2 regions of the Exiguobacterium sp. s46 genome follow, and region 1 is predicted to be linked to the other one. Evidence: predicted binding sites of a transcription regulator. Region 1 holds the regulator's gene; the other holds the start of a gene.

Region 1 (16,352 bases):
GTCGAGACAATCGAACCGACGCACGTCGGGGCAGACTTGATGGCAGGGTCGTTGATTAAGAATCCGGGTGGTGGTCTTGCGAAGACTGGCGGTTATCTCGTCGGTCGAACGGACTTGATCGAACGGGCATCGTTCCGGATGACGACGCCAGGGATTGGCGCCGAAGCCGGTCCATCGTTATCCGCACTTCCGGATATGTATCAAGGTTTCTATATGGCACCACATACGGTGAGCCAAGCGTTGATGGGCGCGATGTTCACGTCGAGCATGCTCGGTCAGTTCGGCTTTGATACGGCACCGCATCATACGGCAGAACGGACGGATTTGATTCAATCGGTTTCGTTCCATGCGCCGGAGCCGATGATTGCCTTCTGTCAAGCGATTCAAGCTGCTTCACCCGTCAATGCACATGCGTTACCGATTCCGGATTATATGCCGGGATATGCGGACGATGTCATCATGGCAGCAGGAACATTCGTACAAGGATCATCGATTGAGTTGTCAGCGGATGGTCCGATCCGTGCGCCCTATACCGCGTACGTCCAAGGTGGTTTGACGTATAGCCACGTCAAGATTGCCATCATCTCAGCCGTCAATCACTTGATGGAAAAACAATTAATTCCAGAAAAAAACGTTTAATACTAGAATATCTCGTGAAAAGACCTCTGAACGACTTCATGTAAAGTGATTAAAAAAGTTGTGTTAACTTTTCTTACATCGCTTGACAAGTTGCCTGACAGAGGTTTATTCTCATGGAGTAAGGAAAAAGGAGGAACCACATGGCAGACTCATCACGCCAGTCCAAGCCACTATTTCCCATCGGAGTCGTTCAAGAGTTGACCGCGTTATCTGCCCGCCAGATCCGATACTACGAAGAACAAGGACTGATCAAACCGGAGCGGACAGAGACGAAGCGTCGCCTCTATTCGTTTAACGATGTCGATCGTCTGTTGTCGATCAAGGAATACCTGGATCAGGGACTGAATATCGCAGGGATCAAATTGATTTTTGAAAACGATCTCGTCAAACGCGAACGCGTTGCGGAGAGCGTCGTCGAGACGCGCCCGGAACTATCTGACGGCGAATTGTATAAACTCCTGAAAAATGAATTGAAGGAAGCAGGACGACATGGAAAGACGTCGCTCATCCAAGGTGAGCTCGGGCGTTTCTTCAAGTAAGGACCTGTAACCATATAAAAACGAATCGGAGAGGGGATTTGTCACATGACACGTCGCAACATTACACGAGAAGACATTTTGAAAATCGCTAAAGCTGAGGATGTACGCTTTATTCGCTTACAGTTCACAGATATCCTCGGAACGATCAAGAACGTTGAGATTCCAGTAAGCCAATTGGAAAAAGCACTTGATAACAAAATGATGTTCGATGGTTCATCGATCGAAGGATTCGTCCGGATCGAAGAATCAGATATGTATCTCTTCCCAGATTTGAACACATGGGTCGTCTTCCCATGGACAGAAGATGGAACAGGGAAAGTTGCACGTTTAATCTGTGACATCCACAATCCGGATGGCACGCCGTTCGCAGGAGACCCACGTGGTCAGCTCAAACGGGTACTTAAAGAGATGGAAGAGCTCGGTTTCTCATCATTCAACGTTGGACCAGAGCCAGAATTCTTCCTCTTCAAGAAAGATGAAAAAGGTCGTCCGACACTTGAATTGAACGACCAAGGTGGATACTTCGACCTCGCACCAGTCGACCTCGGTGAAAACTGCCGTAAAGAGATCGTCATCGAGCTCGAGAACATGGGCTTTGAAATCGAAGCATCACACCACGAAGTCGCTCCAGGTCAGCACGAAATCGACTTCAAATATGCAGATGCGATCACGACAGCGGATAACATCCAAACGTTCAAACTCGTCGTCAAGACGATTGCTGCGAAGCACAACTTGCACGCGACATTCATGCCAAAACCACTCTTCGGTGTCAACGGATCAGGCATGCACGCGAACATGTCGCTTTTCAAAGGCAACGAGAACGTCTTCTTCGATGAAGGCAACGAAGACATGCAATTGTCGGATGATGCACGTGCTTTCACGGCAGGTATCCTCAAACACGCTCGTGCGTTCACAGCGGTTTGTAACCCGACAGTCAACTCATACAAACGTCTTGTTCCTGGCTACGAAGCGCCTTGCTACGTCGCATGGTCAGCACGTAACCGTTCACCACTCGTCCGTGTTCCTGCAGCACGTGGACTCTCGACTCGGATCGAAGTTCGTTCAGTCGACCCAGCAGCGAACCCGTACCTTGCGCTTGCGACATTGCTCGCTTCAGGTCTTGACGGAATCAAGAACAACTTGAAAGCACCGGCTCCAATCGACCGTAACATCTACGTCATGGATAAACCGGAACGCGTTGCGAACGGAATTGATGATCTTCCATCAACACTCAGCCACGCACTCGAAGTCTTGAAAGCGGATGACGTCGTCATGCACGCTCTCGGCGATCACATCGCAGAACACTTCGTTGAATTGAAAGAAATCGAATGGGATATGTTCCGGACGCAAGTCACGGAATGGGAACGCGATCAGTACATGGTCTTGTTCTAATCCAACTCAAGCACTTCTGGACTTCTGTCCGGAAGTGCTTTTTTCATAGCGTCGACAGGGATTGAGTCAAGGATGTGGAAAGATACAAGAGTACAAAGAAAGGGAGACGATACATCATGAAAAAAGGATATGAAGGCAAAGAGATCACGGTCTATTTTGATTCGGAAGTCTGCATTCACTCTGGTCATTGTGTACGAAGTCTACCAACTGTCTTTGATGTCAAGCGGCGTCCTTGGATTGAAGCGGACGGAGCACCAGTCGAAGACGTCATGCGGGTCGTCGACGGTTGTCCGAGCGGCGCCTTATCTTACGAACGGAGGGAAGCAAATGGAGCTGAAACGAGCGGAACGTAAAATCGAAGCCCACCAGGAAGGTGAAGTGATTGGGGAAATCACTTACAGCGACACGAACAACGGCATGTGGATCATTGATCACACATACGTCGATCCTGCGCACCGCAATCAACAGATCGGGGAACAACTCGTTGCCGAGATCGTCAACTGGGCCCGAGAAGCAAACGTCAAACTGTTGCCGTTATGTCCGTTTGCGAAAAAAGAGTTTGAACATCAATCGGATTATCAGGACGTACAAGCAAATACGTGAACACAAAAATCTCCTCTAGTCTCTTAAGACCAGAGGAGATTTTTTCGAGTCATTGTTTATGATCCCTGACCTTCATTTTGCGAGAAACAATCATCGTACCGAAATAGGCGACGACGTACAGCACGACCAGTCCTTGTTTTAGCATATAAGGTAGATCCATTTGACTCGCGATTAGAAAAATGGCGCACAACAATATCAAATAGGGTATAAACTGCTTATTTGGCATATCAGGACCTCCTTCACTATCCATTTATTTCTATTATAAGGATAACACAAGAGATACATCGAAATAGGCTAAAGATGAATAAGTTGCTTACAGATACAATCGTAGAAACGCCATCGTGACGACACCCATCACGACCGTCCAGGATAAACTTTTACTGAAAATCGCGACCGCCATGGTCGGGAGGGCGGCGAAGACATGAAGCGTCGAAACCGTCGGAAACGCCTCATCTTGAGCGATGAGGAGATTCTGAAAAAAGAGGGCACCAAGCAGGCAGACCGGAATGAACGAGAGCCATTCTGTTACGAGGCGCGGTAACGTCAGTCCATGAAGGACGAGAAACGGTAAGACGCGTGGAATCCATGTGACGAGTCCACAAGCTAAAAAAAGAGCAATTAATTCTGGGCGGATTTCCATCGTGTGATCACGACTCCTATACTTGCACCACCGAGCGTCGCGCAAAGAACGGCGACTTCTGGAGAAAAGTAGCGCATGGTTATGTAAAGCAATAGTAAGACAATCAGTAAAAGGCAACTATTCACGGCAATACGGGAACGTTCCCCTTCAAACTGTAAGTACAATAAGCCGATGAACATCGCTGTCAGGGCAAAATCGAGACCGAAGCGCTCAGGATCAGGAAACCAGCTGCCGACAAGGGCGCCGAGAACGGTTGCGACGATCCAGCTGAAGTAAGCAGTCAGATTCAAGCCATGCATGAAGGACGGGGAGAGCTTCCCTTTTTGCGCAGTGTTCATCGCGACAGCGAACGACTCATCCGTTAGTAGCGTTCCGGTACCGAGGCGGTCGCGGAGATGACGTGTCTCAACATGTGGCGCAAGCGTCAGACTCATTAACAAGTGCCTGAGATTGACGATGAACGTCGTCAGAATGATGGCAGAAGCAGGACTATTTAATAGTAAGAGACTCGTGATGATAAACTGAGCGGCGCCGGCATAGATGAAGACGGACATGAATCCGACTTCAAGAGGGGATAAGCCGGAGGCACGACCGACGATCCCAGCTGAGAAGCCGATGCCGATATATCCGAGGACAGTGGGTAGACAGGCACGGACACCTGCTTGAAAGGCTGATGACATTCGATTCCTCCTCTTTTTTAAGAGCATAGCACTCATGCGGAATAACGTCACCAACTGGTCAATATTTTCATCATTTTTTTCGACATATTCGACTTGATTTGGTGGTAAAGACTAAGTGGTACGGCAAAATCAGTTAGGTAAAGGAGCGTTTTTCATGCACAAATTAATGAAAGATTCAAACCGGTTCGTGTCAGACATGGTCGACGGACTCGTACTAGCTCACCCTGATTTGTATAAAAAGGTCGAAGGTGTTAATGTCGTCGCACGGAAAGTGCCGCTTGATGGAAAAGTCGGACTCGTTTCTGGTGGGGGAAGTGGGCATGAACCCGCACATGCTGGATTCGTTGGGGACGGCATGCTTGCTGCGGCTGTTTGTGGGGAAGTCTTCACGTCACCAACACCGGATATGGTGCTCGAAGGCATCAAGGCAGCCCATGGTGGAAAAGGTGTCTTACTCGTCGTCAAGAATTACTCGGGTGATGTCATGAACTTCGATATGGCAAAGGAACTCGCTGAACTCGAGGACATCGAAGTCGACACGGTCGTCGTCAATGATGACATTGCGATCAAAAAGGAAGAGGATCGTCGTGGGGTTGCGGGAACGGTCTTCGTCCATAAGATTGCCGGAGCTGCGGCTGCAGAAGGGAAATCACTGAGTGAAGTCAAAGCAGTCGCGGAAAAAGTCATCCAGGGCGTTCGTTCGATCGGAATGGCACTCTCACCATGTTACATGCCAGAGAGTGGCAAACCAGGCTTTGAGTTGCATGATGACGAGATGGAAATCGGTATCGGGATCCATGGTGAAAAAGGACTTGAACGAAAAGCAGTCGCTTCCGTTGATGCGATCGTCAAAGAGTTGCTCGATCGTTTGACGAAAGAGGTACCAGACAAAAAAGTCGCCGTCATGGTGAATGGGATGGGTGGAACGCCAGAATCCGAACTGTATATCACGTATAAATATGTCGCGGAAGAACTTCAGGCACACGGTTACGAGATTGCCCGTTCGTTCGTTGGAAACTATATGACGTCGCTCGAGATGCACGGATTCTCAATCACGCTCTTACCAGTGGATGATGAACTGCTTGGGTATCTCGATGCAGAAACGAAAGCGATTGGATTCTAATTTAGATAAACGGGGTGTACAAAGATGAAGTTGACGACGGAACAGTTACGAAGCGCGCTCATCAAGGCAGCGGAACAGATTGAACAGCACAAGGATGAATTGACGGACCTTGACCGGGAAATCGGTGACGGGGACCATGGGATCAATATGTCACGTGGCTTCCAAGCAGTCCAAAAGACGTTAGAAGAACACGGCGAGTATGAGGACTTAGGAGCTTTATCGAAAGAGGTCGGGATGACGCTGATCAAGACGGTCGGTGGGGCATCCGGTCCTTTGTACGGCACGGCATTCGTTAAGTTCGCTGGTGCGTTCAAAGGGAAAACAGAAGTTGAAGGTGCAGAACTCGCGGATGCTTTCCATGAAGCGACGGAAGGCATCAAATCGCGTGGGAAATCGGAATTCGGTCAAAAGACGATGGTCGATATTTGGACACCGTTCCAAGAGGCGCTCTCGCAAGAAGGGGATTTGAAAGCGGCAATCGATCAAGCGCTTGCTGATACGAAAGCGCGCATCGCAACGAAAGGGCGTGCGTCTTACTTCGGTGAAGCGACGGAAGGCGTCCAGGACCCAGGTAGTCTATCGAGTGCGTTGTTACTCGGCGAAATCGCGGAGGTGCTTCATGGTTAATCTTGTACTCGTTTCCCATAGTGAAAAGCTTGCGACTGGACTAAAGGAACTGTTAGCAGAGATGGCACCGGATACGCCAGTCTTAATAGCAGCAGGTCTTGAGGACGGTAGCATTGGAACGGACGCGACGCGAATCGAAGAAACACTGAATACACTGGACGATGATGGAGTCGTTTTAACGGATATCGGTTCTGCGACGATGAACACGGAACTGGCCCTTGAACTATACAGTGGCGAACGGACGGTTCGGTTTATCGACGCACCACTCGTCGAAGGCGCGTTTTTAGCAGCTGTTCTTAGCGGACAGTCGAAATCCGTTGATGAGATTGAAGACGGATTGAAAAAAGAGTTTAGCAAATAAGGATCAAATCCCCTTTGCTTCAATGCAATGGGGATTCTTTCATATCTGAATGAAATGGTGCTATGAAAATTGTTATCATAATGCATGTACATAAATAGGACAGTAAAAGAATGTAAAGAATGAGGTGAGTTCTTGAGTTATACGTTAAGGAAAGCAGACACTGAAATCAAAAAGCAGACATTCATCCCCTTATTATTACTGGCTGATGAATCTATCGATAAGATTTATGAATATTTACCTAACGGTGACCTGTATTATCTCGAAGATTCATCTGGGCATGTAGTGGGTGTTATTGCTATGACCAAAATTAATCAAGATACAATGGAAATAAAAAACGTCGCCATCAAAAAAGAACAACAGGGTCAAGGGTTAGGAAAGAGGATCATCTCATTAACGCTCGAACAATATATGGAACAAGAGTATCATCATTTCATCGTAGGAACGGCTAATTCGAGTATTGATAATTTAGCTTTCTACCAAAAGCTTGGTTTCCGGCTATATGATATAAAAAAAGATTTTTTTCGGTCGTATCCAGAGGAAATCTGGGAGAACGGAATACAGGCGATCGACATGATCATGCTAGAGAAAAATGAGTGATCCACATTATATATGGAAAGGAATACATGTGAACTCCTCTATGCGAAAGAGTAGCACAAAGAATTATGATGTATGTGCTGAGGCGACACTTTTGAGTTTGGTGTTAGAAAAATGACTTTTAAAATGACTTTATTGTAGTTTTTATAAGACAGTGAAAACCCGGTCCCTCTGCAAAAGGGACCGGGTTAATTGTTTTATTTCGATGGTTTGAAGACCATAGTCGCTTCCACCGCTTTTTGCCATCCAGCATAGCGTTGTTCACGATCGTCTTCTTTCATCTCTGGTTTGAACTGGTGATCCAGTTTCCATTGTTTTTTGATCTCCGCTTTATCTTTCCAGTAACCAACAGCTAATCCAGCCAGGTAGGCTGCACCGAGTGCTGTCGTTTCGTTAATTTCTGGACGATCGACAGGAACGCCGAGGATGTCCGATTGGAACTGCATCAAGAAGTTATTCGCTACTGCACCACCGTCGACACGAAGTGTCTTCAGTTCGATACCAGAATCTTGTTCCATCGCTGTCAATACATCGCGTGTTTGATAAGCGAGTGATTCAAGCGTTGCCCGAACGAAATGCTCTTTATCTGTTCCTCGTGTTAACCCGAAGATTGCGCCACGAACATCTGAATCCCAGTATGGCGCACCGAGACCAACGAAGGCAGGAACGACATAAACACCGTCTGTTGAGTCGACTTTCGTTGCGTAACCTTCTGAATCTTTCGCATTTTTCAGCATCCGGAGTCCATCACGGAGCCACTGGATCGCAGAACCAGCGACGAAGATTGAACCTTCCAGCGCATATTCCACTTTTCCATCGACGCCCCAAGCGATCGTTGTCAAAAGACCGTGATCAGAAGAAACAGCTTTCTCACCCGTGTTCATGAGCATGAAGCAACCTGTTCCGTATGTGTTTTTCCCTTCACCTGCTTCAAAGCACGTTTGACCGAAGAGTGCGGCTTGTTGGTCACCCGCAATACCAGCGATGGGCACTTCGTAACCGAAGAAATGATACGGTACCGTTTTGTCGTAGACTTCACTCGACTGACGAACTTCTGGCAACATGGAAGCAGGAACACCGAGGATATCGAGTAACTCTTCATCCCATTTTTGTTCGTAGATATTGTACATCAACGTCCGTGAAGCGTTCGTGTAGTCCGTGATGTGCGTTTTTCCACCAGACAGTTTCCAAACGAGCCACGTATCGATCGTACCGAAGAGCAATTCACCGTTTTCCGCCTGTTCACGCGCACCTTCGACATTATCGAGGATCCATTTGACTTTCGTCCCAGAGAAGTAGGCATCAATCAAAAGTCCTGTCTTATCGCGGAATTTCTGGTTCAATCCTTGTTCTTTTAAGTCATCACAGATACCAGACGTTTGACGCGATTGCCAAACGAGTGCGTGATAGACGGGTCTGCCTGTTTCTTTGTTCCAGACGACTGTCGTTTCACGTTGGTTCGTGATGCCGATTCCAGCGATTTGCTCAGGTTTGATATCTGCTGTACCGAGTGCTTCAGCCATGACAGCAAGAATCGAACCCCAGATTTCGTTTGCATCATGTTCGACCCAGCCTGGTTGCGGGAAGTACTGTTTGAATTCCCGTTGTGCCGAGTTGACGATTTTCCCATCGTGATCGAAGATGATCGCACGTGAGCTTGTCGTACCTTGGTCGAGTGCTAGGATATACTTGTTTTCCATTTCGAAATCCCCCTTGAGCGGTATGTGTTAGTGAGACGTGATCTTAGTAGATTAATTGATAGATGAACACGGCAATCGCTCCACCGATGATTGGACCAACGACAGGAATCCATGAATAGCCCCAGTCAGATGAACCTTTATTCGGAATTGGTAGGATAGCGTGCGCAATACGCGGTCCAAGGTCACGAGCCGGGTTGATGGCATACCCTGTTGTACCACCGAGCGATAGACCGATGACGACGACGAGTAAACCGACGATGAGTGGTTTTAAGCCGTCTCCGAACGTCGTTAAACCGAGTGCCAAGATACCGAAGACGAGAACGAATGTCCCGATGATCTCAGAAATCAAGTTCGACGGCGTATGACGAATCGCTGGACCTGTTGCGAACACACCGAGTTTTGCAGCTTGATCATCAGTCGCTTCAAAATGTTTCATGTAATGAAGCCAAACGAGAATGGCGCCGATGAAAGCTCCGACAAGTTGTCCGGCAATGTAGATCGGAACGTCTGCCCACGGTAGGTCAGAGTTCAAAGCAAGTGCGATCGTCAATGCGGGGTTCAAGTGTGCTCCACTTTCAGCAGCTACGAATGCTCCTGTCATGACGGCAAGACCCCAAGCGAACGTGATGACGATCCATCCGCTGTTTTCCGATTTCGTCTTTTTCAAGACGACACCGGCGACGACTCCATCCCCGAGCAGGATGAGGATCATCGTACCGATCATTTCCAATACAAAGTTATTCATGCAAAAACCCTCCCTTTGGATTAAAGCAGATAATGGCCTTTCTACTTTAAATTACTCCGATTTGAGAACGTTTTCAATACATATAATTGAAATATAGGAATGGAAATTTTTTATTTTGATGTTTAAAGATACGTAAAAGTGGATAAGAAAACACCTCTTACTGCCTGCAAGCAAGCAAAAGAGGTGTTACCGACGACGTTTTTTTCTTTTTTTAGGTCGAAACCAACTGCTGGAATAATCTAGTAGGATATGAATCGTGCTGGCTACGATGATGCCAATAACAAAAGCTGGCAGGGAAGCGAACCACGAATCAATCGTAGCAGAATCAAGAACCTGAAAATATAGACTTAAAAATAGTAGCGGAATCAGAATCGCAGCACTATAAAGAAGCCGAATGATGTCTCCGATGATCAGTCCATGCGACCAGATCGATCGGTGAGGCATGATCTTGACATACGGCATCCACAAGACTCGAAATGGTCCAAAGCGATAATAAGGTTCTGACTTTAAATCGAGGTCGGGTGACAACCAAAGGGTACCGACAGCGATACCGATGGCGGTTGGTAACCAATCGGTTTGTTGCGTTGCGACCGAATACGCAACGTAACCCGTCAGTGCGACGGTATTGACGGTATCATGTACATTTCCTGAAGGCATGAAAAAAGACCAGTCGTAACTGGTCCCTCCGTCAATGAATCGTCCGATACACGCCGATTACCTTACCAAGAATGGAGACATTATCGAAATACATCGGATCCATCGAGTCATTTTCTGGTTGTAAACGTACCTGTTGATCTTCTAAGAAGAACCGTTTCACCGTCGCTTCGCTATCTTCGGTCATAGCTACGACGATTTCTCCGTTTTCTGCTGTGTTTTGTTGGCGCACGATGACACGATCGCCGTCAAGAATACCTGCATTAATCATCGATTCACCATCGATCGTCAACATGAAGACCGTTTCGTTTCCTACATAATGTGCAGGGAGCGGGAACTGTTCTTCGATATTTTCAATCGCTGTAATCGGAAGACCCGCTGTGACTTTCCCGATGACGGGAACATGGACGATGGCTTCCGTGATTTCTTCAGGCTTATCAAGCAATATCTCAATCGCACGTGGTTTCGTCGGGTCACGGCGAATCATTCCCCGTTTCTCGAGTCGATCCAAATGACCGTGTACCGTCGAGCTAGACGCGAGTCCGACTGCTTCTCCGATTTCACGAACTGATGGTGGATACCCCTTCAGTTTCACTTCAGAGACGATGTAGTCGAGAATCTCTTGTTGGCGCTTAGACATTTTCCGCATACGAATTGCCACCTCTTTCTGGATTGAAGTTTGAAATGTAAGAATATATGTTTCTAGATTCACTATAACATAGAACAAATGAGCGTACAAACAATTGTTCGACATTTTGTGTTGACCGAACACGGGTTCTGTGTTTATTATGAGTTATGCGAACAATTGTTCCGCGAACATTTATTCTAACTCATTCATTTCATATTTGGAGGGATTCATGATGATTCATACGATTCGTACTCATGCTTTTTCAATTCTCTTCTATGCATTAAGTATTGCCTTCGTGATCTTTTTACTCACACCGCGCCCGGATGAAAAAGTGGCGCAACTAATGACTGCTTCCGTTACGGTCGATGAGAACGCTACAGTTGAACAAATCGCTGAAGTCTACAATGACGGTTCGATGTCAGATGAAGAATACGTCAACTGGTTGATTAAAAATAATGATGTCGAGACAAAACACGTCATCTCAAAAAGCAAAATCGTTGTACCAATCGCACAACAATGACAAAATGGAAAAGTTGTGAAAGAACGAACAGGGATGTGAGGTACGATGAAGGTCGTGATTTATTGTCGGGTGTCGACCGAAAAAGAAGCACAAGATAGTTCGATTGAACGCCAACGGATGGAACTTTCGAAGGTTGCGTCTCAAAAGGGTTTTGATGTCGTGGATGTCGTCTCTGAAAAAGAGAGTGGATATGACGTCGATCGGGAAGGGATGCTGACGGTTCTTGATCATGTGACACGTGATGCGGTAGATGCGGTCCTCGTAACGGATGACACACGGATTGGTCGAGGGAATGCGAAAATCGCTATTTTGCACACGTTTAAGAAGCACGGTGTTCGGTTGATGACACTTGATTCCGATGGAGAATACCAACTTGCTGATGCAGAAGCGATGGTCCTTGAGATCGTCTCACTCGTGGAAGAATATCAACGGAAACTGCATAATGCAAAAATCGCGCGCGGCATGCGGCGAGCGGTCGAACAAGGCTTTCGCCCGGAACGAAATCTGAATCGCCAAGGAGAGAACGCCGGGCGTAGCCGAAAGGACGTACCGATCGAAGAAATCGTACGTCTCCGTGAACTCGGACTGACGTTTTCAGATATCGCCATTACGCTTCGCGGGATGGGACATGATATTTCAAAGGCAACGGTCAATCGTCGATACCTTGAATACCGCGAATTGACGCCTAGCCCGGAATGAGAAGCAAGTAACCCGTCGACTGACGCGGTTAACTTGCTTTTTTTAGTAAGCTCTTTTACAGTAAGAATACAATTGAACTACTCAAGTTTGAGTCGTACAGAAAGAGGGATTCCATGTTATCACAAGAACAATTAGATCGAATCAACGCATTAGCGAATAAATCAAAAGTCGAGCCGTTATCAGAAGCAGAAGCGGCAGAGCAAAAAGAGTTACGTGCAGCGTATCTCGCAGCATTCCGTGGATCGTTCAAAAACCAACTCATGGGCATGAAGATCGTCGATGAAGAAGGTACGGACGTAACACCAGAGAAATTAAAACAAGCACAAGAAGAAGAACGGAATAAACAATAATCGTTTGTTTCTTCTATAGAAGAAAGAGGTTCGCGTTAAGCGGACCTCTTTTTTGTTTAGCGCTGTTAGATGAGGAAACATTGCACGATAGCAATACATCTTAATAACGATCTTTCATCAATTCATGCATCCTGTATGAGTCGATAGAACGGCTATAGATAGCGCATTCATTTTAATGTGATATACTATTTAGAAAAGTTGTATCACATTTAAGAGTGTGCTAAAATGAGTAGGAATTTGTGAAAAAGAGAGAGGATGATTGTTTTGACGAACATGACGACAGTAGAACAATTAGCAATTAATACGATTCGTACCTTATCGATTGATGCCGTGCAAAAGGCGAACTCGGGTCACCCAGGTATGCCAATGGGAGCAGCGCCGATGGCATTCTCGCTTTGGGCGGATCATATGAACCACAACCCTAAAAATCCAGAATGGTTCAACCGCGACCGTTTTGTACTTTCAGCCGGACACGGTTCGATGCTTCTCTACTCACTCCTCCACCTATCGGGATATGATCTATCAATGGATGATCTTAAATCATTCCGTCAATGGGGATCAAAAACACCAGGTCACCCGGAATACCGTCACACGGCTGGTGTAGATGCGACAACAGGTCCACTTGGTCAAGGGATTGCAATGGCAGTTGGTATGGCGATGGCAGAACGTCATCTTGAAGCAAAATACAACCGTGACGATCTCAACGTCGTCGATCACTTCACATACGGAATTTGTGGAGATGGAGACTTAATGGAAGGTGTCTCAGCTGAGGCGGCTTCACTCGCAGGTCACCTTGGTCTTGGTAAATTGGTCGTATTGTACGATTCAAACGATATCTCACTTGATGGCGATCTCGATAAATCATTCTCTGAAAACGTCCAGAAGCGCTTCGAAGCGTACAACTGGCAAGTCATTCGCGTAGAAGACGGAACGGATATCGATTCGATTTCGAAAGCAATCGCGGCGGCACAAGCAGAGACGACAAAACCAACGTTGATCGAAGTCAAGACAGTCATCGGCTTCGGTTCACCGAACAAGTCAGGGAAATCGGCTTCTCACGGTGCACCACTCGGTGAAGCGGAAATTAAATTGACGAAAGCTAGCTACATTTGGGATCACGAAGAGTTCTACGTCCCTGAAGAAGTCAAATCATTGTTCGACGAGCGGATCGTCCAACGTGGTGCTTCTGCGGAAGACGCATGGAACGAAACGATGAAACAATACGAAGCAGCGCATCCAGAATTGCATGCGGAACTCGTTCGCGCAATCGCAAACGAATTGCCAAGCAACTGGGAAGCAGATCTTCCGACGTACGACTTGTCATCGAAAAAAGCGACACGTCAAACGAGTGGTGAGGTCTTGAACGGTCTTGCGAAGAACGTTCCGACATTGTTCGGTGGTTCAGCTGACCTTGCAGGATCGAACAACACGATGCTCAAAGGCGAAGCAGACTTCGACATTGACCCAAGCGGTCGTAACATCTGGTTCGGTGTACGTGAATTCGCAATGGCTGCTGCTGTCAACGGTATGGCACTTCACGGTGGCGTCATTCCTTACGGTGCGACATTCTTCGTCTTCTCGGATTACCTCCGTCCGGCGGTTCGTCTTGCTGCGTTAATGGGACTTCCATCAATCTTCGTCTTGACGCATGACTCGATCGCTGTTGGGGAAGATGGTCCAACACACGAGCCAGTTGAGCACTTGATGAGCTTCCGTGCAATGCCGAACGTCACGATCTACCGCCCAGCAGACGGAAAAGAGACGATCGCAGCATGGAAAACAGCGGTTCAAGCAAAAGACAAACCGACACTTCTCGTCTTGACACGTCAAGGTCTTCCTGAACTGGAAGGTACGACGACAGAGGGCGCTGAAAAAGGTGGTTATGTCATCGCTGGTGACGTCACGAAAGCTGATACGCTCTTAATTGGTACGGGTTCAGAAGTTCACCTTCTTGTCGAAGCACAAAAAGAACTTGGTGAATCAGCAGCTGTCGTTTCGCTTCCATCATGGGAAGTATTCGAAGCACAGTCAGCAGAGTACAAAGAATCAGTTCTTCCGAAACACATCACGAAACGTGTAGCGATCGAAGCAGGGGCTTCACTCGGTTGGTACAAATATGTAGGAACAGAAGGACAAGTCATCGGAATCGATCGTTTCGGCGCATCTGCTCCTGGAGACTTCCTCTTGAAAGAATACGGCATGTCTGTTGAGAACGTATTAGCGACAGTCAAGCAACTCGGATAATCACTTCCGGAAAAAACGGGTCCGATCTTACGTCGGGCTCGTTTTTCATCTATTATCATCTATGCAAACAATTGGAATTATAGTATAGTAAAAAGCGACGTTTTAAGTTAGAGGAGGAAGCAACTTGGCTACATGGATTTGGATTTTAATTGCCCTTCTTTGCTTGGTAGCAGGTGTCGCCCTTGGTTTCTATATCGCTCGTCGATACATGATGAACTACTTGGAGCAAAACCCACCAATCAACGAAGATATGATTAAGACATTGATGATGCAAATGGGTCAAAAGCCATCACAAAAGAAAGTCAACCAAGTGATGCGTTCAATGAGTGGTTCAATGAAATCACCTAAAAAATAAGCTGTACGAAAGGGGACCAAATGGTCTCCTTTTTATTTGCTATTTTTTAGAAAGAGAACTAATCTAAAATGTGAGACTATTTCAAATAATCATAGGATTTAAAAAAGGGGGGAGACTTGAATGGGAGTCTTCAGGAAACTCGGTTGGTTTTTCCGACGAGAATGGAAAGCGTATAGTCTTGGGGTCGTCTGCTTGATTTTTGTAGCAGCGTTAGAACTCATTCCACCGAAGATCATCGGGACGACAGTCAATGGTCTAAGCGAGGGGAGCTTGACGAAGAATGATTTGATTCGTCTCGCAGGTACATTGTTGCTCATCGGGGTCGCGACGTATTTCATTCGTTATTTTTGGCGTTTTCATATCTTTGGGGCATCGATTCGTCTCGGTCGATTGTTACGCAGTCAACTGTATGGTCATTTTTCAGATTTGGATCAATCGTTCTATAAGAAATATCGGAGTGGAGATTTGATGGCGCATGCGACAAACGACGTACAGGCGGTATCGATGACAGCGGGTGCGGGTATTCTAACGCTCGTCGACTCGGTGACGATGGGGAGCTTCGTCATCATCACGATGGTCACGACGATCAGTTGGAAATTGACGCTCGTATCACTTCTACCGATGCCGCTGATGGTTTACTTAACGTCACGCTACGGGAAAATGTTACATTCGCGTTTTCATGACGCGCAGGAAGCCTTCTCCGACTTGAATGACAAGGTCGCGGAAAGCATTAGTGGTGTCCGTGTCTTAAAAGCAACAGGAGAAGTGGAGTCTGATGTACAGACGTTTACGGATCTATCGGATGACGTCGTCCAAAAGAACCGTCGTGTCGCAAAAATCGACGCGCTGTTTGACCCGACGATTTTTGGATTAGTCGGTCTATCGTACATCATCGCTGTCGGATACGGTGCGTATCTGTTACAACAAGGCGAAATCCGAATCGGTGACATCGTCTCATTCACTACATATCTTGGTTTATTGACATGGCCGATGCTCGCCTTCGGTTGGTTGTTCAACATCGTCGAACGTGGTCGTGCTTCTTACGATCGGATCGAGCGGATGCTTGCGATCGAACCGGAAATTAAAGACGCGAAGGAAGCAGCGACAAGTGTTTCCTCACCAGAACTCTACGTTGGGATTGAGCGTTTCATCTATGATACGCAACCGGTCTTACAAGACATCGATGTGACGTTGAAGCCCGGTAAATCGCTCGGCATCGTCGGGAAGACGGGTGCCGGGAAATCGACGTTCGTTCGCTT
Region 2 (16,352 bases), on a different contig from region 1:
CCTGGTCGTATAAGGCGACCGTCCGTTTTTCCAACCGTTCGCGAATCTCTTCTACCGACGTCCCGTCTTGAATGATTGGATTCAACTGATTGAGTACATTTCGCAAATTGACGGCCGTCGGTCGTGTCGCGAGTAACGTCGCCGATGTCTCAAGCAAGGCTTGCTTGTAGACCGGTAGCGCCGCTTCAAACCGGTATGCTTCTTGAACGAGCACGAATCCACCGAATAAACTGATCGCAGGCGCGCCCCGGACACGTAGTTGTTTAATCGCCTCAACCGCTTGCGCGAGATCAGCAATGACTTCATAGTGCTCTTCTTGCGGTAGACGTGTCTGATCGAGAATCGTCAAGACACGGTCTTCGTAACGAATACTTTGGACGAATGTAGTCATCGGCTGAGTTCCTCCGTTACGTCAAAGTTTCGTAAATCATCGAATGTCCGGCATTCTGTACGGCGTTTGATTAACGCCGCTCCTAGACGAAGAGCGTGACGTTTCCGCTCTAAGCGTTCCGTCGTTGAATCGATTGATTCTAAATCAGCGACCGGTGCAAGACCAATCGTCCGCCGAATCAATTCGCAACCGGCAAAGCCAAGGGCATCCTGCAAGATCGTGCTCAGTAAATCATCGACGAGTCCTGATGCCCGGAACGGTTCGACGGCTTCCCGTTCCCATAATGCACGGAACGTTGAAGCGAACGTCAGCCAGAACGTATCGATATCCTTGATTCGGGCGTCACGTCGTGTAGGGTAATCCGGATATGCTGCGAAGAATAGATGCGCAATGAACTGCCCGACATCGAATCCGAATGGACCATAAAAGGCGAATTCAGGGTCGATGACCTTCGTTTCTGTCGCCGAGGCGAAGATGCTTCCTGTATGTAGATCGCCGTGCAATAAGGCGTCGCCTTTTGTGATGAAGAGCGCTTCAAGTTTTGCGACTTCGCGTTTTAACTCATCGTCTGCCCATAAATATGCCACCTCTTCTTCAAGCCCGGCTTCAATCTCGTTCGTCTCCGCGTCATGGAACGGATCCGTGAAGATTAATTTTTCCGTGATGTCGCACAAATCTGGATTGTAGTACGTTCGGGCGACACGTTTCTTTTCAACCGGACCAAGCGCAAAGTCCGATGTATGGAATAAAGTCCGAGCGAGATAAGAACCAATATGTTCCGCAAGCAACGGATACTGTTCACCTACGAGTAAACCGCTTCGAACGATTGTCAGATGTGAAAGATCTTCCATGACCGTATACGCCTCTTCGTGACTAGCATGAAAAACACGTGGTACGAACGGCACGGCATGCCGTGCGAATTCACGGAGTGCGGATTGCTCGATCCACGCCCGTTCGAGTGATAACGGCCAGCTCTCACCGACGACTTTTGCGTACGGGAGTGCTTGTTTTAGAATCAATCGATGTTCCCCCTCTCGAATTCGGAAAACGAGGTTGAGATTCCCGTCGCCAATCTCTTCTGCTTCGACGGCTCCATCGCCGATCAGTCCTAGTGTCCGAACACGATCAATCGCGTCCTGTTCTGTGAATGCTTTGTATGTCATATCAGTTTCCCCCTATGTGATACACGAAAAAGCGCCTCTTTTCGTCATCGAAAAGAGGCGCAGGAAAGTCATTGCGTCCTCTTATCTCTCAGACGAAACGTCTGTTGGATGTAGCACCGTGCCCAGTGGTCGGTTGCTGCGGCGTCATCGGGCCAATTCCCTCTGCCAACTCGCGATAAGAGTCGTATGTAGTTGTCGTGTGTGATATTGATTTGAATCTTACGCAATCGACTTCCTCGCTGTCAAATCGAAATCAAGCAGAAACGGATATCATTTTTATGCCATCTATAGAAAGAGTATTTTCAAAAAAATAAATTTTCTAAAAATAGTTTGACAAGTGGCGATTCTCATGTAAAAATTGCAATTAGATTTCACAATTTCATCCAATTCTTATCAAGAGCAGACGGAGGGACAAGCCCTACGATGTCGCAGCAACCGACCTTTTGGCACGGTGCTAATTCTTGCAGCTACTAAGCTGACAGATAAGAGTCCACGTTCGAATCATTCATGGTCTCTTGTCGCTGACGAGAGACCATTTTTTTGTTGAAGGAGGAAAGACATGGCTTATATCACTGCTACTTATCAATTGACCGCCCGTGATCGACTCGAGCAACGCGCTGAACAACTCGCGCTTGGTCTGACAGTCGGTTCTTGGACGGAACTGAATCATCTCGAACAACAACAACTCGCCTCGTTCAAAGGGGAAGTCGTACATACCGAAGAGCGCGATGGCAAAGGATATATCACGATTCGTTATCCGGAACATAACGTGTCGCGCGACTTTTCTGCGATTCTGACGACCGTCTTCGGGAAACTCTCACTCGACGGTGAAATCAAACTAACGGAATTGCTATTACCCGATACATTTACGTCGGACTTTCCAGGTGCGAAATTCGGGATCGAAGGGGTCCGTTCCTTGATCGGTGTCGAAGATCGTCCATTGTTAATGAGCATCTTCAAAGGAGTCATCGGACGGGATTTATCGTTCCTTCGTGATCAACTCGAAGGACAACTCGCTGGTGGGATTGATCTCGTCAAAGACGATGAGATCCTATACGACAATCCGTTGACACCGACGATTGACCGGGCACGAATCGGACGTGAGGTCATCGATGCTCACTTCCACCGGACCGGTAAACGTGCGTTATATGCGATCACACTCAGCGGTCCCGTCTTTACGCTCAAGGATCAAGCCAAGCGATTGATTGATGCTGGAGCGACCGCATTCTTGCTGAATACCTTCACATACGGACTCGACGTCTTACGCGAACTGGTGAGTGATCCGGAAATCAACGTTCCGATCTTCAATCATCCAGCATATAGCGGTGCGTTGATCGCTAGCCCGAATCACGGAGTCGCAGCTCCTGTCTTACTCGGCACATTACCGCGTGCTGCTGGAGCAGACTTGACGCTATTCCCGTCTCCTTACGGCAATGTCGCTTTGCCAAAGGATGTCGCCCGTGGCATCGCGGTCGAAGCGACCCGTCTCGGTCAGACGAAATCGATCTTCCCGGTTCCTTCAGCCGGTATTCATCCTGGACTCGTCGCTCAACTCGTACGGGACTTCGGTATCGATTCCGTCATCAACGCCGGCGGCGGCGTACATGGTCATCCGCAAGGTGCTGCGGCTGGTGTCATTGCTTTCCGCCAGGCGCTCGATGCGGCACTCGCAAATGAATCCCTATCGGCGGCAGCATCGCGTCATGAAGAATTACGGATCGCCCTTGACGCTTGGGGGATCAAGTCATGACCGTACGGATTCTTTGTGACTTCGACGGTACGGTGACGACGCAAGATAACATCATCGCACTCATGCAGGCATTTGCGCCAGCTAGTGACTTCGAACCGTTAAAACGCGGTGTACTCGACCGGACGTTATCGATTCAGAGTGGTGTCGGGCAAATGTTCGCACTTCTGCCGTCTGACGGAAAAACAGCCTATCTTGACTTTTTGTTGGAGCGTGCAGTCATTCGCGACGGATTTTCGGAGTTACTTCAGTACAGTCGTCGTCAAGGAATCGATTTTTCGATCGTCAGCGGTGGAATGGACTTTTTCGTCGAACCGATCTTAGCGCCATTCCTTGAACAAGAACAGATTTACTGTAACGTCGCCGATTTCAGTGGTCCATTCGTCCATATCGATTGGCCAAACGCCTGCGATGCCCATTGCACGAACGGGTGCGGCTGTTGTAAAACGTCCGTTGCCCGGGCATTGCGCAAAGACGATGACGTCATCATCGTCATTGGTGACTCGGTGACGGACTTCGAACTCGCGAAAGAAGCGGATCGTGTCTATGCCCGTGATTATCTGATCACGTTGTGTGAAGAGAACGATATCGCCTATACACCGTTTGAGACGTTCCACGACATCGTTCATGATTTAACACGAGCGGAGGTGACAACATGACATTCATGCGACGGTATGAAGAGCTACGCGCCATCAAACAAGAGCTTGCGGCGCGCGATTGGTTCCCTGGTACGAGTGGCAATCTCGCCATTCGGACGTCCGGTGTCCCGGTTGAATTCCTTGTGACGGCAAGCGGAAAAGATAAACGGCAGACGACTCCTGACGACTTCGTTCATGTCGATGCGACCGGTCAATTGATTGGTGAGCAATCCGGGCGTCCTTCCGCTGAGACATTGCTCCATGTCGAAGTGTTCAATCGAACGGACGCCGGTTGTTCTCTGCATGTCCATACGATTGCGAACAATGTGATTTCGGAACTCTATGGCGATCAAGGCAGCATCACCTTTTCCGGTCAAGAAATCATCAAGGCACTCGGACACTGGGAAGAGGATGCGACGGTCACGGTACCGATCATTCCGAATCATGCGGACATTCCGACGCTTGCCGCTGCTTTTGCACCGCATGTCACAGCGGACAGTGGTGCCGTCCTGATCCGCAATCACGGGATCACGGTCTGGGCACCGACCGCCTTTGAAGCAAAGAAACACCTCGAAGCCTTCGAGTTTTTATTCAATTACACGTTGACGTTGCAATCATGCCGTCAATCCATTCATTAAAAGGAGGAATCATCTCATGGCAACAGTCTTATTCCAAGAAACAAACACACGGTATACGGATCAAACGGAAGTCGCTGACTTCCTTGCGTCACGCGGCGTTCTTTACGAACAGTGGGACGTTTCGAAACTTCCAGCGCCTCTCGTTGAGAACTTCACACTGACGGATGCAGACAAACAAACGATTCTCGATACGTTCGCTCCCGAAATCAAAGACGTATCAGAACGTCGTGGGTATCAGACAGCTGATATCATCTCACTTTCGGATACGACACCGAACCTTGATGAGTTGCTCGTCAACTTCCAGAAAGAACATCATCACACGGATGATGAAGTTCGTTTCATCGTCAGCGGTCATGGCGTCTTCGCGATCAAAGACGAAGAAGTCGGCTACTATAACATCGAACTCAATCCTGGTGATTTGATTTCCGTTCCTGTTAACACACGCCACTACTTTACGCTTCAAGACGATCGTAAAGTCGTCGCTGTTCGGATCTTCGTCACGACAGACGGCTGGGTTCCGATTTACGAGAATGAGACGTCAACGGTCTCTTAAGATCGATAAAAGCGCTGTTTTCCTTCATATGAAGGGAATCAGCGCTTTTCTTATCGCACAAACATATCACTACATTGATACGTAACCGATATAATGGAGGAAAAGCGATGAGGAAGTGAGCGTCATGCATATTCGTCCCGTAATGGAACACGACTTACCAGCGATTCTCGCCATCTATAACGAAGGTATCGAAGATCGGATCGCAACGCTTGAGACCGACCAAAAGGACTTATCCTTCATGACCCAGTGGTATGCGGAACGCACCGATCGATATGCTGGATATGTCGCTGAAGATGACACAGGTGTCCTCGGCTTCATTTCCCTCGATCCGTATAATCCGCGTCCTGTCTACGCATCCGTCGGTGAGATTTCGGTTTATATCACTCGGACACATCGTGGACAAGGGATTGGCACACGTTTGCTCGAAACGATTGAACAACATGCCCGTGATCATCATATGCATAAGCTGATCCTCTTTACCTTCCCGTTCAATAAAATCGGACAAAAACTCTATATCCGCTCCGGGTTCCGGATCGTCGGAACGTTTAAGGAACAAGGACAGTTGAACGGCGAATATGTCGACGTCATGGCGATGGAGAAACGCTTGCGATAGGATTCATTGAATGCCAGACAGGGAATAGTCAATCCGAGTCATTGAGAGAGGATGAACCTAATGGATATTCAACAAATTCGTAATGCAACACTCGTTGTCACGTATGCCAATCAAGTCTTACTAATTGATCCGTTCCTCGGCGAAAAAGGCAGCTTGCCTCCCTTCGGTCAAACACCAAATGCCGTCGCCAATCCACTCGTCGACTTACCGGTCGATGTCAACACACTGCTCGATCCTGACGCTGTCTTTGTCACACACCTGCATGCCGATCATTTCGACGATTCTGCAAAACAACTTCTACCCAAGCATTTGCCACTCTATGCGCAGCAAGAAGAAGACGCGCAGCAAATCCGAGAAGCCGGCTTCACGAACGTCTCTTCCTTCGATTCCGGTGTAACGATCGGTGATATCCAGGTCCATCGAACAGGTGGACAGCATGGTGTCGGTGAAATCGGCGAACGGATGGGACGTGTGTCTGGGCTCGTCCTCACCCATCCGGACGAACCGACACTTTATATCGCAGGTGATACGATCTGGTGTGACGAGGTCGCGCATGCGATCGAACAACATACGCCCGATATCATCGTCGTCAACAGTGGCGCCGCCCAGTTCTTGACCGGAGAGCCGATCACGATGTCACAGCGTGATCTCCTTGCGGTTCATGAAGCGGCGGCGGAAGCGACGATCATCGTCTCGCACCTCGAGTCCGTCAACCACTGTCTTTTGCGACGTGATATGATTGCTGACTTTTTAACTGCTTTCCATCTCTCTGCCCATTTCCTGATTCCGGAGGATGGCGAAACGATGTCATTTTAAGAACAGTAACTTTCATTAAAAAGAAGCCCTTGTTTCGAATATCCATCGAAACAAGGGCTTCTTTTTGTTATGGGATGACGAGACCTAACAAACGAGCAAAGGCAACTGCTTGCTCTTCCGTAATGACAGCACCTGGTAAAAATCGCGGATCGATCGTAATACCAGAGAGTTCCGTCTGCCGGAGGTCAAGACCTTTTAACGGTGTTTCAATCCATTGGCTATCCGTAAGTCGGACCGCTTCGAGTTTCCACTGGGTCGGCTTCACTTCGAAGAACTGTGCTTCTTTCATCGTCGTTTCGCTCCAGTGTTGATGACGGACCGTACTGCGAATGAACTGTACGTAATCCGCAAGCCCTTCCTGAATCGTTAAATGGTCCAGCGTACAATCTTCGAACTGAACACCCGTCATCCGGCATCCGACGAAGGACACACGGTGAAAACGAGTTTCTTGGAAGTGACATCCGGTTAAGTCGCATTGCTCAAAACGAATATCTTCGAACGAACCACGGTCAAAGGTAAGATTCGCGAACGAGACATTTTGAAAACACACTTGATAGGCATCGATGCGTTCTGTCAGTTCACTCGGCATCGACTCTTTCTCATAACGCGCTCCTTTCAGATACGGATCATCGATTTCGACTTGATCGAACGTCTCTGACTGAAGCGTCTTCGGTAATTCTGGTAAACGGATAACGGTCTCTTTCAATGAAGGTTCCCCCTTTTTTCTCTCCCTTAGTGTACCAAACTCCTTTTATATGAGGAGAAATCGTTCGAATTCCCCTTTTTTCAACAGTTTTTATTTTGAGACACTTTGAGACCGTGCTATAGTCAAGGAAAATCAAAATAAGAACATACGTTCTTTTGTGTAAAGGAGTGATTCAGATGTTTCCTTCCGTCGTTTTACCACAAGATAAACGGATTTTTTGCGTCGACAGTGTGTCCTTCTACGCCAGCTGTGAATGCCAGTATCGCAATCTCCCCCCCTTGACGACACGCCTAGCGGTCGTCTCCGATTTAAAACGAAGCGGGTCCGTCATTCTCGCTGCCACCCCTGCCTTAAAAGCACTTGGAATCAAGACAGCCGGTCGATTATATGAAATCGAGCAATTGCCATACGCTGTTCGTCGTACGATTCGACTTGTCGAACCACGTATGCTCGCTTATATGAAGACGTCGATTCGTGTCCTGGATGTCCTGCACCAATTCGCCCCACCTGAAGCCATCCGCGTCTATTCAATTGACGAAAGTTTCATTGACATGACCGGAACCGATCGCCTATTTGGTTCCGACCTGCAAGCTGCCCTCAAAATTAAAGAAGCAATCCTGAAACAGACCGGCATCCACGTCCGGATCGGGATTGGTCCAAATAACGTCATCGCGAAACTGACGCTTGATTTAATCGGGAAAAAAGAAGGCATCGCGCGATGTGGATATGCTGATGTCGCACGACGTCTTCATGATTTTCCGATTCGGAAGATGTGGGGGGTCGGACACCGTATGGAACAACATCTGCAGATGATGGGGATTGAAACAATCGGTGATCTTGCCATGCGCCCTGTCGAAGAGTTGCACGAACGATTCGGTGTCATCGGTGCCGAACTATGGCACCACGCTTGGGGACTCGACGCGTCACCGACACTTCTTGCGCCTCGTCATCTGTTCGAGAAAGCCCCTCAACGGACGATCGGACACGGTGTGACCTTAATGCAGGACTATTATCAGTTCGAACGCATTCGGAATGTGCTCAATGAACTCGTGCAGGATGTTGCCGCACGTTGTCGCTTTTCGAATCAAGTCGGCTGGACCGTTCACATCGGCGTCCGCTATTCTCGAAACGTCGTCCGAAGTGGTTTCTCCCGTCAAGTGCGGTTGCCTTATCCGACATCCGATGAACGAATCATTCTGCGTCACGTCTTACAATTGTTCGAACCGAATTGGCTCGACGGAGAACCTGTTCGTTTTTTATCCGTCGCAGTGGGGCATTTGACTGCCGATCAAGGCACCTTACAGTTGTCTTTGTTCGAGGATAATGCGCGGCTCTGGAAACGACGACGGTTATTAAAAGCAATGGATGTCGTCAACCTCCGCTACGGAAAAGGAACGATTCGCCTCGCTGTCTCGTTTCTTGATACGAGTGTCGCCAAACGTCGTCTTCGTTTCGTCGGCGGTCATCCGGGAGGTGATCTTCATGACAGCGTATCGTGATCGAGGAAATTTAAAATGGATTCCTTTTCTCATGCCGGAACATTTGCAACTGTTGCGGGAATATTATGTCCAGATGCATCAGCTCGACTTGCCTGAAATTGATGAACAGTTGCAAGAATCATGGCACTTTCTGCTTCAAGAAGCTTTAATAGAAGGAAACGAACTTGAAATCACGTATTATAAGGAAAGTAGCTACGTGACGGTCGTCGGTTTCGTGGAACGACTAGAACCCGAACGTTCCGTTCTCTTTCTGCGCGGACGTGAAGTCATTGAAATTCCCTTCACACGAATCGTCCGGATCGAAAACGGGTAAGCTCTCATACAGATGGATGCTTTAAATCGTCCCCGGAAAGAAGGAATAGTCATGTTGGATTGGTTTACTTCCCTCCCCGTCGTCGTGCAAGCATTGCTTGCCGGAATGATGACGTGGGGGTTAACCGCACTTGGTGCGGCACTCGTCTTCGTCTTTACGACGATTGAAAAACGCGTCATGAACATGATGCTCGGTTTTGCTGCCGGCGTCATGATTGCCGCGTCGTTTTGGTCGCTGCTTGCTCCTGCGATCGAGTTCACGGAGCAGGATGGAGGAATCGCCTGGATTCCTGCCGCCATCGGTTTTCTCGCTGGTGGATTTTTCGTCCGTCTCCTCGACTTCGTTACGCCGCATTTGCACTTATCTGCACCACTCGAGACAGCGGAAGGTCCTTCGACAGGACTCAAGAAAACGACGTTACTATTTCTTGCGATCACGTTGCACAATATTCCCGAAGGTCTTGCGATTGGTGTCGCTTTTGGCGCCGCTGCCTTAAACATGGACGGGGCGACCGTCGCCGGTGCCTTGACGCTCGCACTCGGTATTGGGATACAAAACATGCCGGAGGGAGCTGCCCTATCGATTCCACTACGCGGTGAAGGAATGTCGCGTCGGCGCGCCTTCCATTACGGTCAATTGTCAGCAATCGTCGAACCGATTGCCGCGATGGTCGGAGCAGCCGCGGTCTTCTTCGTTCAACCGCTTCTACCGTATGCGTTATCGTTTGCTGCCGGAGCGATGATTTTCGTCGTCGTCGAAGAATTGATTCCGGAATCACAAGCAGAAAACGGATCCGATTTAGCAACGCTTGGTCTGATGGTCGGGTTTACGGTCATGATGATTCTTGACGTCGCTTTAGGATGATCCCGTTTCAAAACGAGTAGTGGACGATACTGTCTCCTGCTCGTTTTTCTGTTTGTAGATCCAGACATATTCCAGTGAAACCAATCGATTTGAAGTTTTTCTGACCTTGTGTCCTAACAGAAAGATTCCCTTTTCCTTCATGCCGTTTTAGTATGAATGAAAATGACCGGATTTCCTGATCTATCCGATGATACCTAAATCCATCTATTATCTTATCCAAACGAATTTAAATCGGACAACGCGTCTTACACATACGATCGTCTCTCAGACCTGCGCCCGATATTCCAATTAGTTCTATCTCACAAGAATAAAACATGATATGTTTTTAACTAGCACATCATATAGAAGGAGATTATCATGACAATCATTGAACTTTTAAAAGCGCTCTTACTCGGTTTCGTCGAAGGGATGACGGAATTTGCACCGGTCTCTTCCACAGGTCACATGATCATCGTCGATGACATGTGGTTGCAAACGACCGATTTTCTCGGTAAATATTCGGCGAACACCTTTAAAATCGTCATTCAGCTCGGATCGATTCTTGCGGTCGTCGTCGTCTTTTGGAAACGCCTCTTCAGCTTGATCGGTTTGTATAAGATTGAAGGCGAACACGACGCATCAGGGACACACAAATTAAAGCTACGTCACGTCTTGATCGGTCTTCTACCAGCAGCTGTTCTCGGATTGTTATTCGAAGATTTCATCGATGAGAACCTCTTCTCGATTGAAACGGTCATCATCGGTCTTGCTGTTGGTGCCCTCTTGATGATCGCAGCCGATAAATTCGGACCAAAGGAACCAAAAACGACATCGCTTGATCAGATTACATATCGCCAAGCAGCACTCGTCGGTCTGTTCCAATGTATTTCACTCTGGCCTGGCTTCTCCCGCTCAGGTTCAACGATTTCCGGAGGGGTCTTCCTCGGGATGAATCACCGGACGGCAGCCGACTTCACGTTCATCATGGCTGTACCGATCATGTTCGGTGCTAGTTTCCTTTCGCTCGTTAAGAACTGGGAGAACATTCAACCGAACCACTTCGCATTCTATGCTGTCGGTTTCGTTGCGTCGTTCGTGTTTGCCCTCTTATCGATTCGCTTCTTCTTGAAGCTGATCAACAAGATCAAACTCGTTCCGTTCGCCATCTACCGTCTTGTCTTAGCAGCTATCTTAGCTGTCATCGTCTACATGTAAGTTCAAACCGTTAGCTATTTTAGCTGACGGTTTTTCATTTTTTTGAAACTAATTCAGTCGCTTAAGGGTATATAGGGATGAGACATAACTAAAGGAGTGAATGCCACATGGCACGCAGAAGTCGGAGTACATCAAAACTCCCATTAATCATCGGAGTCGTTGTTGTCGCCGTGATTGCCTTTTTAGCAATCGGACAATACAACAGCCTCGTCAATGTAGAAGAAGATGTATCGAATAAATGGTCGCAAGTCGACAACCAAATCAAGCGTCGTGCGGATTTGATTCCGAACCTCGTTGAAACTGTTAAAGGTGTCGCGGGTCAAGAAGAAAAAGTATATGGAAAAGTCGCAGAAGCCCAAGCGGGTCTTGCGCGTGCTGCGTCAACTGAACAACGGATCGAAGCCGACCAACAAGTCACGTCTTCGCTTCGGGGATTGATTGCCTTGCAGACGACTTACCCGGAACTTAAATCAAGCGAACGATTCCAATCCTTGATGGACACGCTGGAAGGAACAGAAAATCGTCTAGGGATCGCCCGCAAGGATTACAATGATGCTGTAACCCTCTACAACAAAAAACGTCGGAGCTTCCCAACGACACTTTACGCATCCGCCTTCGGATTCGAGAAAAAGCCGTATTACGAGATTTCAGACAGCGACCGGGAAAATCCGACCGTCGACTTTAACAGTGATTCGAAATGATTCGGCGGTGGACGCGACTTCTGTTGAGCGCGTTCCTCGTCTTCTTCCTCTTCGTTCCAACAGCTAGTGCCGTTTCAGAACGGACGGGAGCAGCCTTCTTCATTCAGGATGATGCTCAGCTGCTCACCCCTTCGGAAGAAGCCGAACTCGCGCAACTCGGTCAGGAACTCGAACAATATACGACAGCACAAGTCGTCCTCAAGACGGTTCCCGATCTAAAGGGACAGGATTTAAGCTCTTACGCCAATGAAACGTTCCGGCGCCAAGGCATCGGTCAAGAAGGAAAAGACAATGGTGTTCTTGTCGTCGTCGCTCCGAACGAAAAGGATCGCCAATTCCGGATCGAGGTCGGTTATAAACTCGAAGGGATTTTGACAGACATCACAGCCGGACGTATTCTCGATCAGTATGCTGTTCCTTACAAGGAAAACAGTGAGTATGGAAAAGCAGCATCCGAAACATATAAAGCGGTCGTCAGTGTCATTTCAAAGGACCAGTCGCTTGAGTCACAGGATCCTCCGAAAACACAAAATGACGACGGACTTCCGCTTTGGACGAAGATTCTGATCGGTGCTGGATTACTGATCTTATTGTTCCTCGATATGAAGTTCACCGGTGGTATGTTCTTCTTTGCGATTTTGAACATCTTCTCCGCGATCATGCGTGGTGGCGGTGGAAATGGTGGCAGTCGCGGTGGTGGCGGAAGTTCCGGCGGTGGTGGTGCCGAACGGTAGAAAAGGAGTCGTTTTTTCATGAGGATCATCTTAGGGTATTACCTCCTCCTGACACTCATCGGATTTGTAACGATGTGGCAGGATAAACGTCGGGCGCGGCAACATGCTTACCGAACACCCGAAGCGACACTATTGACGATTGCTTTCCTCGGTGGTGCGCTCGGTTCTTGGATCGGTATGTACACAGTTCGGCACAAGACACGGAAAACGAAGTTCCAATGGCTCGTTCCAATGGTTGCTGTCTTGCATCTCACTTTCTGGTTTGTTTACACTTCACAATGAAAGAATGTGACCGATAGAGGAGAGAACGTACGGAATTGTGTCCGTCGTTCCCTTCTCTTTTTTGTATGAGGTCAATGATTATGAAGAACAGGTTTAATTTCTTTTTCTCTTAGGGTAAAGAAATTAACCAATTTAATAAATACATCTTTTTTTGATGTACTGAGAGGTGGACATCCCTTTATGTGGCATCCTTGCGCCGAATGTACGACATCAATCCGTTTCGTTGAAGCGGGAGCACTCCATATTCAATCACCAACGCCAGAAATTTATTCCTATCAATCGTTCGAACAGCTCGAACAGCTACTGACATCGCTCTTACGTGTAGCGGATTATCCGGTGTCGTGTCGCGCCACACAATCGCGTTATGTGACAGCACCCATCCTAGCTTCAGCACTTCTAGAACAACTGAAGCATCGGTCTGCGATTGATTTCATCCAGCATGGGGTCATGACAAGCCATTTACAACCGATTTATGATATCCAGCGCAACGTGCTCGTCGCGAACGAAGCCTTATTGCGAGCAGCAGATGATAACACGCCGATCTCGCCTGGTGTCTTGTTTTCGACGGCCTCGAAGATGGGACTTCATTCCCGTCTTGATCAGCGGGCGCGTGAAGAAGCCATCCGTGCGACGCATCATATCGGTGGCACAACAAAAACGTTCATCAACTTTCTCCCTTCGACGATCTATAATCCGGAGTACTGCCTGCGCCATACGTTTGAGATCGTCGAACGTTATCAAGTCGATCCGAGTCGGCTCGTCTTCGAAGTCGTCGAAACGGAAAAAATTGAAGACGTCAACCATTTGAAACACGTCTTCGAACAGTATAAGAAGCAAGGCATTCAAGTAGCACTGGACGATGTAGGCGCTGGTTTCTCGACACTCGATATGTTGTCCTTGCTTCAACCGGATTATATTAAAATTGATCGTTCCTTCATCGATCACTGCGATACGAACTCAGAAAACGAAGCCTTTTTACGAAAAGCCCGTCATCTGACACGAGAAATGGGGATTCAAATCTTAGCGGAAGGCATCGAACGGCAAGAAGAACTCGATCTTTGCCGCGAACTCGGCTTCGATCTTGGTCAAGGATACCTACTCGGTCGCCCTGCTCCTTATGCTCGCTTTGCGAAAGCACAATAAAAATACGCACATGGACCGTTTGATGATTATTCGGCACATGTGCGTCTTTTTATGTTAAGTCGTCGAAACGAAAACCATCTCGTTCCGTGTAATAGCATCCACTAGTTGTTCCATTGACACGATCGGACGCAACAGACGACACAATTCCTCTTTCGATGTCCGTAAAGCAAGTGTTTCGACGACATCGAGCGATAATGCGAAGTCTGCGAGTGCCGTCGGCTGTTCTTGTGCAAGAAGATAGTCACGCAACTCTGCATAATCATCATCATGTCCGAGTAACTTCTCTTGAACGAGTAGTCCGTAACCGACCTTACTCCCGTGCAAGAACGCATGCGTTTCTGGATGAGGCGATAACGCGTTATGCACTGCGTGTCCGATTGCACCACGCGTCGCCGCGTCACCAAAACCACCAATGCTTCCGGCTAACGGAATGACGGTTTCGACGAGATGTTGCATTTCAACGGGATACTCACGAAAACGCGTTTCCGTTATATTCGTCGACAAGATAAGATCCTTACAACGTTCAGCTGTCCGAAGCGCCATCTCGATGACGGGATCTTCAGCCGATGATCCGCTTAAGGCACGTGCTTCATACCACTTCGCTAGCGTATCGACGAGCCCCGCTACAAAATAATCATACGGACTCGCTGCGATGATCCGATGATCGAGTAAAAGGGCTTCAATCACGACGGGGAACGTATCAAATCGGATATACTGTCCCTCTTCGTTATACATGACACTGAGCGGAGTCCACGGAGCACAGTTCGAGACGATCGTCGGAATGATGATGATCGGGCGTCTCAATTGAAACGCGACTTGTTTTACCGTATCGATGACACTCCCACCTCCGAGCGCGAGAATCACATCGTATGGAGCACATACCTGTTTGAAAGCTTCCACCTGTTGATCCGTACAATGCCCTTCAAATAAAAAACGTGGTAATGCTGGTAAAGCAAAAGCGGCTGCTTCATAGGCTTGACGTCCATGAATCAGGACTGCTGAACGATCACCTATCACTTCTTCGAGTTGATCGAGTGCGTGTTGCTCATGTATGTATTGTAAAACAGCTTGTCGAATCACAGGATCGCCTCCTAATATTTGTTATCGCTCAGTATACGCAAAAGAACTCACTTCGGCAATCATTCGATTTTTACAGGAGGAGCGCGTACACTAGAAAAGAGAAGAATTTACTACAAAGGAGTCGATGAATCGATGCAACAGATTACGTTAAATAACGGCATCAGCATGCCCCAACTCGGATATGGTGTCTTTAAAGTACCGGAAGAAGAAGTATATGAAGCGGTCAGCGAAGCACTCCGCGCCGGGTATCGTTCAATCGATACGGCGATGATTTACGAGAACGAAGAAGGTGTCGGTCGCGCGCTGCGTGACTCGGGCATTCCCCGAGAAGAGATCTTTCTAACGACGAAAGTCTGGAATTCCGATCACGGCTATGAAGAGACACTTGCCGCTTTCGAGACGAGTCTGCAAAAGCTTGGTGTCGATTATGTTGACTTGTATCTGATTCATTGGCCGATGCCAAAAGAAGATCGTTATGTCGAGACATGGCGGGCGCTCGAACATCTCTATGCAGAAGGAAAGACGCGTGCCATCGGTGTTTCGAACTTCCATATTCCGCACTTGGAACGAATTTTAGCCGAAGGATCAATCGTTCCTGCCGTCAATCAGATTGAACTCCATCCGTTCCTTAGCCAAGAAGCGATCCGAGACTTTTGCCGCAAGCACGGTATCGTCGTTGAAGCTTGGAGTCCATTGATGAAAGGACGCGACGCGTTAACGCATCCGGTCATCGTCGATATTGCCGATCGTCATCAGAAAACGCCAGCTCAAGTCGTCCTCCGTTGGCACTTGCAACACGACATCGTCGCGATTCCGAAATCCGTCACGCCAAGCCGCATTCGCGAAAATCTTGATGTCTTCGACTTCAGCTTATCAGACGTTGATATGCAAGCGATTGATCAATTGAACGCCAACGTGCGTACAGGATCAAATCCGGATCATAAATAAGACGAGACGATTCTCGTCTAATCTCCATACAAAAAGAAGGTACCTTTCGGAATTGATCCGGAAGGTACCTTCTTTGATGATGACCCTGATGCGTGATTCTAATCTATTATTTTAGCGGTCTAAATTATTTCCATGATCTTGCTTGGCGATGTCATCCGATTGATGTTTCGATTGACGACGTTCTTCGCCGTCTTGCGTTGCATCATGTTCTTTTTCCTCGCGTTCTGTTTCCGGCCGGCGGAAATCGTCATCCCGACGCATCGCGATGTCCGGTTCCCGGTTCCCGTCGAGTTTTTTTGAATGATCGATTGCCTGCTCGTCTTGCGGCA

The links. Region 1 encodes LexA, which represses DNA repair genes until DNA is damaged. Its sites were predicted from a motif close to CGAACATATGTTCG; they were not measured.
Positions count from the first base shown of each region.
Region 2: a site for LexA is predicted at 7,406-7,419, ahead of KNQ08_RS13115 (Y-family DNA polymerase). Genes of this name have one in related genera too.

Region 1 covers NZ_JACSMY010000001.1:425,518-441,869, forward strand. The annotation lists gene KNQ08_RS02155 (methionine gamma-lyase family protein) at 1-639, shown strand, start outside; gene KNQ08_RS02160 (MerR family transcriptional regulator) at 780-1,178, shown strand; gene glnA (type I glutamate--ammonia ligase) at 1,224-2,570, shown strand; gene KNQ08_RS02170 ((4Fe-4S)-binding protein) at 2,687-2,923, shown strand; gene KNQ08_RS02175 (GNAT family N-acetyltransferase) at 2,898-3,173, shown strand; gene KNQ08_RS02180 (AzlD domain-containing protein) at 3,487-3,813, opposite strand; gene KNQ08_RS02185 (AzlC family ABC transporter permease) at 3,792-4,493, opposite strand; gene dhaK (dihydroxyacetone kinase subunit DhaK) at 4,648-5,616, shown strand; gene dhaL (dihydroxyacetone kinase subunit DhaL) at 5,641-6,243, shown strand; gene dhaM (dihydroxyacetone kinase phosphoryl donor subunit DhaM) at 6,236-6,604, shown strand; gene KNQ08_RS02205 (GNAT family N-acetyltransferase) at 6,737-7,201, shown strand; gene glpK (glycerol kinase GlpK) at 7,396-8,898, opposite strand; gene KNQ08_RS02215 (MIP/aquaporin family protein) at 8,942-9,643, opposite strand; gene KNQ08_RS02220 (metal-binding protein) at 9,830-10,300, opposite strand; gene lexA (transcriptional repressor LexA) at 10,332-10,946, opposite strand; gene yneA (cell division suppressor protein YneA) at 11,158-11,445, shown strand; gene KNQ08_RS02235 (YneB family resolvase-like protein) at 11,491-12,144, shown strand; gene KNQ08_RS02240 (DUF896 domain-containing protein) at 12,258-12,494, shown strand; gene tkt (transketolase) at 12,768-14,738, shown strand; gene KNQ08_RS02250 (YneF family protein) at 14,863-15,093, shown strand; gene KNQ08_RS02255 (ABC transporter transmembrane domain-containing protein) at 15,214-16,352, shown strand, end outside.
Region 2 covers NZ_JACSMY010000002.1:300,273-316,624, reverse strand. The annotation lists gene mtnA (S-methyl-5-thioribose-1-phosphate isomerase) at 1-391, opposite strand, end outside; gene mtnK (S-methyl-5-thioribose kinase) at 388-1,554, opposite strand; SAM riboswitch class I at 1,633-1,736, opposite strand; SAM riboswitch class I at 1,942-2,043, shown strand; gene KNQ08_RS13150 (2,3-diketo-5-methylthiopentyl-1-phosphate enolase) at 2,114-3,304, shown strand; gene KNQ08_RS13145 (2-hydroxy-3-keto-5-methylthiopentenyl-1-phosphate phosphatase) at 3,301-3,960, shown strand; gene KNQ08_RS13140 (methylthioribulose 1-phosphate dehydratase) at 3,957-4,577, shown strand; gene KNQ08_RS13135 (1,2-dihydroxy-3-keto-5-methylthiopentene dioxygenase) at 4,594-5,130, shown strand; gene KNQ08_RS13130 (arsinothricin resistance N-acetyltransferase ArsN1 family A) at 5,255-5,743, shown strand; gene KNQ08_RS13125 (MBL fold metallo-hydrolase) at 5,804-6,559, shown strand; gene KNQ08_RS13120 (pentapeptide repeat-containing protein) at 6,627-7,265, opposite strand; gene KNQ08_RS13115 (Y-family DNA polymerase) at 7,442-8,764, shown strand; gene KNQ08_RS13110 (YolD-like family protein) at 8,748-9,077, shown strand; gene KNQ08_RS13105 (ZIP family metal transporter) at 9,129-9,941, shown strand; gene KNQ08_RS13100 (undecaprenyl-diphosphate phosphatase) at 10,299-11,135, shown strand; gene KNQ08_RS13095 (LemA family protein) at 11,243-11,836, shown strand; gene KNQ08_RS13090 (TPM domain-containing protein) at 11,833-12,570, shown strand; gene KNQ08_RS13085 (DUF1294 domain-containing protein) at 12,589-12,852, shown strand; gene KNQ08_RS13080 (EAL domain-containing protein) at 13,033-13,995, shown strand; gene KNQ08_RS13075 (iron-containing alcohol dehydrogenase) at 14,050-15,075, opposite strand; gene KNQ08_RS13070 (aldo/keto reductase) at 15,208-16,023, shown strand; gene KNQ08_RS13065 (general stress protein) at 16,135-16,352, opposite strand, start outside.